2 linked regions of the Metallumcola ferriviriculae genome follow. The protein of the gene in region 1 interacts with the protein of each later gene in a pairwise test. Links are inferred from orthologs where the notes say so. Each region holds a gene or a part of one and is shown in the gene's direction. Other genes may lie near its edges. The genes, in order: topA and MFMK1_RS02045.

The links.
Region 2: the proteins of topA (region 1) and MFMK1_RS02045 interact in binary tests that used the Escherichia coli proteins (3 or more experiments, as listed by UniProt). The link is inferred for Metallumcola ferriviriculae from one-to-one orthologs.

What each region holds. Positions count from the first base shown.
Region 1 is NZ_CP121694.1:2,089,675-2,092,994, forward strand. Bases 258-3,249 are described here. They hold topA (type I DNA topoisomerase), read left to right. Parts: upstream 258-704; coding sequence 705-2,795; downstream 2,796-3,249. Other genes in these bases: dprA (DNA-processing protein DprA), read left to right, coding at 258-617; trmFO (methylenetetrahydrofolate--tRNA-(uracil(54)-C(5))-methyltransferase (FADH(2)-oxidizing) TrmFO), read left to right, coding at 2,809-3,249. Outside these bases: more of dprA, read left to right, coding at 1-257; more of trmFO, read left to right, coding at 3,250-3,320. UniProt on the Escherichia coli protein: Releases the supercoiling and torsional tension of DNA, which is introduced during the DNA replication and transcription, by transiently cleaving and rejoining one strand of the DNA duplex.
Region 2 is NZ_CP121694.1:384,179-387,219, forward strand. The notes cover bases 125-2,837. They hold MFMK1_RS02045 (YigZ family protein), read left to right. Parts: upstream 125-1,025; coding sequence 1,026-1,649; downstream 1,650-2,837. Other genes in these bases: MFMK1_RS02040 (uroporphyrinogen decarboxylase family protein), read left to right, coding at 125-960; MFMK1_RS02050 (hypothetical protein), read right to left, coding at 1,709-1,855; MFMK1_RS02055 (DMT family transporter), read left to right, coding at 1,967-2,833. In the rest of the region: more of MFMK1_RS02040, read left to right, coding at 1-124; MFMK1_RS02060 (YqhV family protein), read left to right, coding at 2,885-3,041.

The sequences.
Region 1 (3,320 bases):
ATAAGGGCGCTCTAGGTGCCCAGGGCAAGACTGTAGCGGTTTTGGGTTCAGGCGTGGATATTTGCTATCCTAAACAAAATAAAGAGATTTATCAGGAAATTTGCACCAAAGGTTTGGTAATATCGGAATTTCCTCCTAATACTCCTCCCGAAGCGAGGAATTTTCCTATTCGGAACCGAGTTATTAGTGGTTTGAGTTCTGGAGTAGTAGTGGTAGAGGCTGCAGAAAAAAGTGGTAGTTTGATTACGGCTGATCTGGCCTTGGAACAGGGGAAAGACGTCTTTGCGGTACCTGGTCCGGTTAACAGTGCCAATAGTGTTGGCACTAACAGATTATTAAAGCAAGGGGCACTTCTAGTCGAAGACGCTGATGATGTACTAAATCAATTGGGTTTCAGCAGCGGCCTGTGGAAGAATAATGCTCCGGGTAAAAAAGGAGTTCTACTTACCGCTGAGGAAGAAGAAATAATATCTTTGCTTTGCGGCGGACCAATACATCTTGAACAACTGGCGGGAGATATAGGCCATTCTATGGAACGTCTACAGTCGTTACTATTGTTTCTTGAAGTAAAGGGATTGGTTAAGAAGTTGCCAGGCAGTTATTATCAGGCGATTTAATAATTTTTAACAAATAGTTATAATTAACCTTATCCATGTTTATAATGATTAACGACATTTAATCGTAAGAATTTGAGGTGAAGATTTTTGGCAAAGACACTTATAATTGTGGAATCGCCGGCGAAGGCAAAAACAATTTCCAAGTTTCTAGGAAGAAATTATACAGTAAAGTCCTCCATGGGGCATGTTAGAGATCTACCGCGCAGTCAATTTGGTGTAGACGTTGAACAAAGGTTTGAACCTAAGTATATCACCATTCGCGGTAAGGGCGAGTTATTAAAAGAACTTCGTCAAGCTGCAGAGAAAAGCGACAATATTTTGCTGGCTCCTGACCCGGACAGAGAGGGAGAGGCAATTGCCTGGCATTTGGCCCATGCGTTAAAGATGGAAATAGATCAAAACTGTCGCATCCAATTTAATGAGATTACAAAAGGTGCCGTAACTAATGCAGTGAAACATCCTCGAAAAATTAATTTTGATTTGGTGGATGCTCAACAAGCTCGAAGAATTCTGGACCGGTTGGTTGGCTACAATCTTAGTCCTTTGCTGTGGAGAAAAGTCAAAAAAGGATTAAGTGCTGGTAGGGTGCAATCAGTGACAGTTAGATTAATATGTGACCGTGAAGAAGAAATTAACGAATTCGAACCAGAAGAATATTGGACACTAGATGGCGTTTTTCAAGTTAAGACAGAAAAGCTAGAAGCTAAGTTAGCAAAGCTTGAAGGTAAAAATATTGAAATAAAATCCAGGCAGGATATGGAGCGAGTGCTTGCCGAATTGCAGGATTGTACCTATATTGTTGACGATATTAAGAAGCGGGATAAAAAGCGTAATCCTGTTCCACCTTATACCACCAGTAGCTTACAACAGGATGCTTACCGGAAATTGAATTATACTGCCAGAAAAACAATGCGTATTGCTCAACAATTGTATGAAGGTATTAATATTGGCAAAGAAGGTGCTGTGGGTCTTGTTACTTACATTCGTACGGATTCTACGCGCATTGCAGAGTCTGCTCAACAAGAGGTCCGGGACTATATCAAGGAAAGGTATGGAAGTAGATATATTCCGGAACAACCGCGCCAATTTGGTAACAAAAAATCTGCTCAAAACGCTCACGAGGCTATCAGACCAACAGATATAGGGCGTGTTCCGAAAGAAATCAAAGAATATTTGTCTCGGGATCAATATCGTTTGTACACTTTGATTTGGAAAAGATTTTTAGCCAGCCAAATGAGCTCTGCTCTGCTAGAAAGCACTACTGTACTGATTTCCGGCGGAAAATATCTATTTAAGGCAACGGGGTCAATTATCAAATTTGCCGGCTTTATGGAAATCTACATTGACGATGATGAAAGCATTCAAGAAAAATATGACTTGCTGCCCGAGGTTAACATAGGGGCCAAGCTCGAATTAGACCAATTAATTGATAAACAGCATTTTACTCAACCGCCGCCGCGCTATAGTGAGGCATCTCTGGTTAAAACTCTTGAAGAATTGGGTATTGGTAGGCCAAGTACCTATGCACCTACTATAGAGACCATTATATCTCGGGGTTATGTGGCACGTGAGGAAAAGCAGTTTCACCCCACTGAACTTGGCCTAGTGGTAGTACAGCTTTTAAAGGAATACTTTCCCGATATAGTGGATGCTGAGTTCACGGCTAGTTTAGAAACAGAATTGGATGAGGTTGAGGAAGGTCATAGGGACTGGCGTGACGTGATGGAATATTTTTATGGCCCATTCAAAGAGTTGCTTGATAAGGCAGAAGAAGAAATGGGTCAGGTGGAAATAGAAGATGAGGTATCTGATGTTCTATGCGAGAAATGTGGCCGCAATATGGTAATAAAATTTGGTCGTTACGGCAAATTTTTGGCTTGTCCCGGGTTTCCCGATTGTCGAAACACAAAACCACTTTTGGAAGAAATCGGTGTCAAATGCCCCCTTTGCGAGGGTAAGATTGTGGGACGACGCAGTAAAAAAGGACGTAAATTCTTTGGCTGCAGTAATTACCCTGACTGCAATTTTATTTCCTGGGCAAAGCCGGTGGAAGAGCGCTGCCCGGAATGTAATACATATATGGTGGAAAAGCAATCAAAGAAACATGGAACAAGGGTAGAGTGTGGAAATAAAGAGTGTACTTATCGCCGTCAAGTCAAAAAACAGGCCGAACAGTAGGAGTTGGAATTTTATGCAAATTACCGTAGTAGGCGCTGGACTAGCAGGAAGCGAAGCGGCTTGGCAAATAGCGAAGAAACAAATTCATGTAAAATTAGTTGAAATGAGGCCGAAGAAAATGACTCCGGCTCATAAAACAGACTTTTTTGGAGAATTGGTTTGCAGCAATTCTTTAAGAGGTACGAGTTTAACCAATGCAGTAGGCTTACTAAAAGAAGAACTGCGGGAAATGGACTCTTTAATCATGGCATGTGCGGACAAACACAGGGTTCCCGCTGGTGGAGCGTTGGCTGTGGACCGGGAAGCCTTTGCTAAGGAAATAACTGATAGAATTTGGGGCAACCCGTTTATAGATGTAGACTTAAGTGAAGAAATGGAAGTGCCGAAAGGGCCGGTTATTATCGCCACCGGGCCCTTAACATCAGAAAAGATGGCGTCGGCAATAAGTGTGTTGACCGGCGAAGAATATTTATACTTTTATGACGCAGCAGCCCCGATTGTCGCGGCTGAGAGCATTGATTACCA
Region 2 (3,041 bases), 1.7 Mb from region 1 along the record:
TTACGCGGGGAATTTTCTTTAAGTCATGAACTATGTACTATTCTAACTGGTAATTCCGGGGAGGATAATTATTTGCCCGCCGTGAAGCAGTTGGGGTTCGATTTCTTTGGCGTTATTGCTGAATATCCTGATAAGAAGTATTTGAGTACAGACAGCAAAGGAAGAAAGGTTTTCCGGGATTATTGGGGGCGAATTTTCTGGCGGCTGCCTCAAGGCAGGGAACAACTGGTGGAATATCCGGTGGTGGATTTCAATCAGTTAAAAGGCTACCAATTTCCCAGTGTGAAAGAAGTTTCATTTAACCATAGCAAGCTGTTGAAAAATAGGGATATCTTTACTTTCGGTGTGGTGGACGGTGTTTTCCAGACAGCAGCCCGCACCATGGATTTATTGGACTTTTTGGGCATATTGGCTGAGCGACCGAAAAGGGCGGCATTGCTTATTGAGCAGGCGACAGAGTATGCTTGTGCGCTTGCCTCGCAGCTTAGCAGTTTGGGGGTTGATGCTATCTTGGTGGCAGATGATGTGGCTCATTACGGTGGTCTTTTTTGCTCAGAGCAGACATTTATGAGATGGATTGCCCCATGGGAAGAAATGTTATTTCGCCATATTGCTAAGCAGGGCAAACCGGTTTTTTTTCATTCTGACGGAAACATTATGTCTCTTATGGATTGGTTATCTGGTAGCGTATTGGGTGTACATTCTCTAGATCGGTGTCCAGGTATGGATATGGCTGCTATTAAAAATCATTATGGTAATAAGCTAATTCTAATGGGAGGAATGCCATTAGCGGCACTTTATTCGGATGAGCTGGTCCAAGTTAGGGATGAAACTAGTCAACTTATTTCCCAGCTTAGCCCAGGGGGCAGGGGATATATTCTTTCCACCACCAGTGGGTTCCTAACTGAAGAGATAAACCCTCAAGCACTGCAGGAAATGTACCGCTTGCCCCGTGGCTAAGGCAGTGGTATGTTTCAGATTCGCTGGAATGTATCTATAGTGTAATAAAATGAGAGGTGACTGACTTGCAGGGCTATCTGACTATTGCTCGAGGAGCGAGAGTAGAAATTGAAATTAAGAAATCCCGTTTTATTGCCCATGTTAAGCAGGTGGCAGATGCCGAGGAAGCAGCAGGATTCATTGATACCATAAAACTCAAACATCGGGAAGCAGCCCATAATGTCTCGGCCTTCGTGGCCGGTATTGATCATAAGGAGCAGCGGTGCAGTGATGACGGGGAACCGAAGGGTACAGCGGGATTACCTGTTTTAGAAGTATTGAGGCGTAATAATATTACCAACACGGTGGTGGTTGTAACTCGCTATTTTGGTGGCATTAAGTTGGGAGCGGGCGGACTAATTCGAGCTTACGGGCGAGCTGCCCGGCAGGGAATTGAAAGTGCCGGAATGGTACGAATGGAGGTTTTTGTCAAGCTGGTAGTAGAAGCGGATTACAGTTTGATGGGAATTATAGAGAGAGAAGCTGCTGATGCGGGGGCTAGAAGAGGGAAACACCTTTTCCGCGAAAAAGTATTATTAAATTTCTGGGTTCGAAATGAAAAGCTGGAACAGACGAAGAAACGCTTAGTTGAGGCAACTAACGATGCGCTGAAACTAGAGTCAAAAGAAGAGAAATATTTATCGGTGTAGAATTCTATAAAAAAAAATCAGGTGTGCATTTAGGCTGAAAGCACACCTGATTTACGGCCTTAGCCAAATTGGTAAAGCAGTATAAAGACGAATAATAACAAGCCGCTGAAAATAAGCCATGCCATAAATGTGGAGGCATGTTCTTGATGCTCCGTTTCCGGTTTATAATAAGTCTGCATTAATGAAGCGGGTTTTTCGCCTGCCATGTTTATCCCTCCTTGGTAGGTTTGCGTTTGTAAAACATTCTAGTAATAGTTTATTTCGTCAAAGAGTAAACAATTCCTGCCTATAACAGGTAGCAAATGGGAGCGAGAGAATTGGAGCAAGAAAGAATAACAGCTGCAAAGGCCGCGGTGTTTATCGGGGTGCTGGCGGTTTCCTTCGCGGCTATCTTTGTGCGCTGGGCCGAGGCGCCGCCTGTAATTATTGCTATGTATAGATTGCTATTTGCTGCGGCTTTGACGCTGGCTATAATAGTTTTTAAGAATGGGCGTTTCAAAAAAGTGGCGGTTGCTGACATTGGTTGGGCACTGTTGGCCGGCTTTTTTTTAGCGATGCATTTTTATAGCTGGTTTACCTCCTTAGAGCTTACATCAGTAGCCAGTTCCACAGTATTAGTCACCATGCAGCCGTTGTTTATTTTTGCTGGCGCATATTTATTTTCCAGCAAAAGGGTGACCTTTGCTGAGATTTCGGCAGCAGTTATAGCGCTGATAGGAAGCGCTATAATTGCGATGGGTGACTGGGACGCTGCCAATGCCTTTGCCGGGGATGCCCTGGCTTTGTTAGGAGCACTGTTAGTGGCGCTGTATCTTCTGGTGGGAAGACGGGTAAGATCTCATGTGCCAACTTTGGAATATACCTTTATTGTATACTTTACCAGTGCAGCGGTTTTGGCCCTTATGGCAGTAATAACTGACAAGTCTTTTTACCCATATCCCCAAAGCACATGGGCGATATTTTTACTGCTGGCGTTAGTACCTACATTGCTTGGACATAGCTTGTTTAACTGGGCGCTGGAATATTTGGAAACCAGATTTATCTCTGTAAGTATCTTGGGTGAACCGGTAGGAGCGGCAGCGTTGGCTTATATTTTTTTGGGAGAACTACCGGGGATTTATACTGTCTATGGCAGTTCTATGGTGTTATTCGGATTATATTTGTTTCACCGAAAGAAAGTATGAACCACAGTTCGAAAGCATAAGCATTAAGAAAAAGCAGGGGAGGCTGGGCTATTGTGGTTCTTAATCAAGGATAAATATGTATTCGGCATGGCTTTTATGCGTGTATTCTCAGGTTGTATCGAAATTAGCGCAGCCCTGCTGATGCTCTACTTTAACCGGGTGGAAACAGCTGTTAAAATTAATGCGGGGCTGGCATTGGTGGGACCGA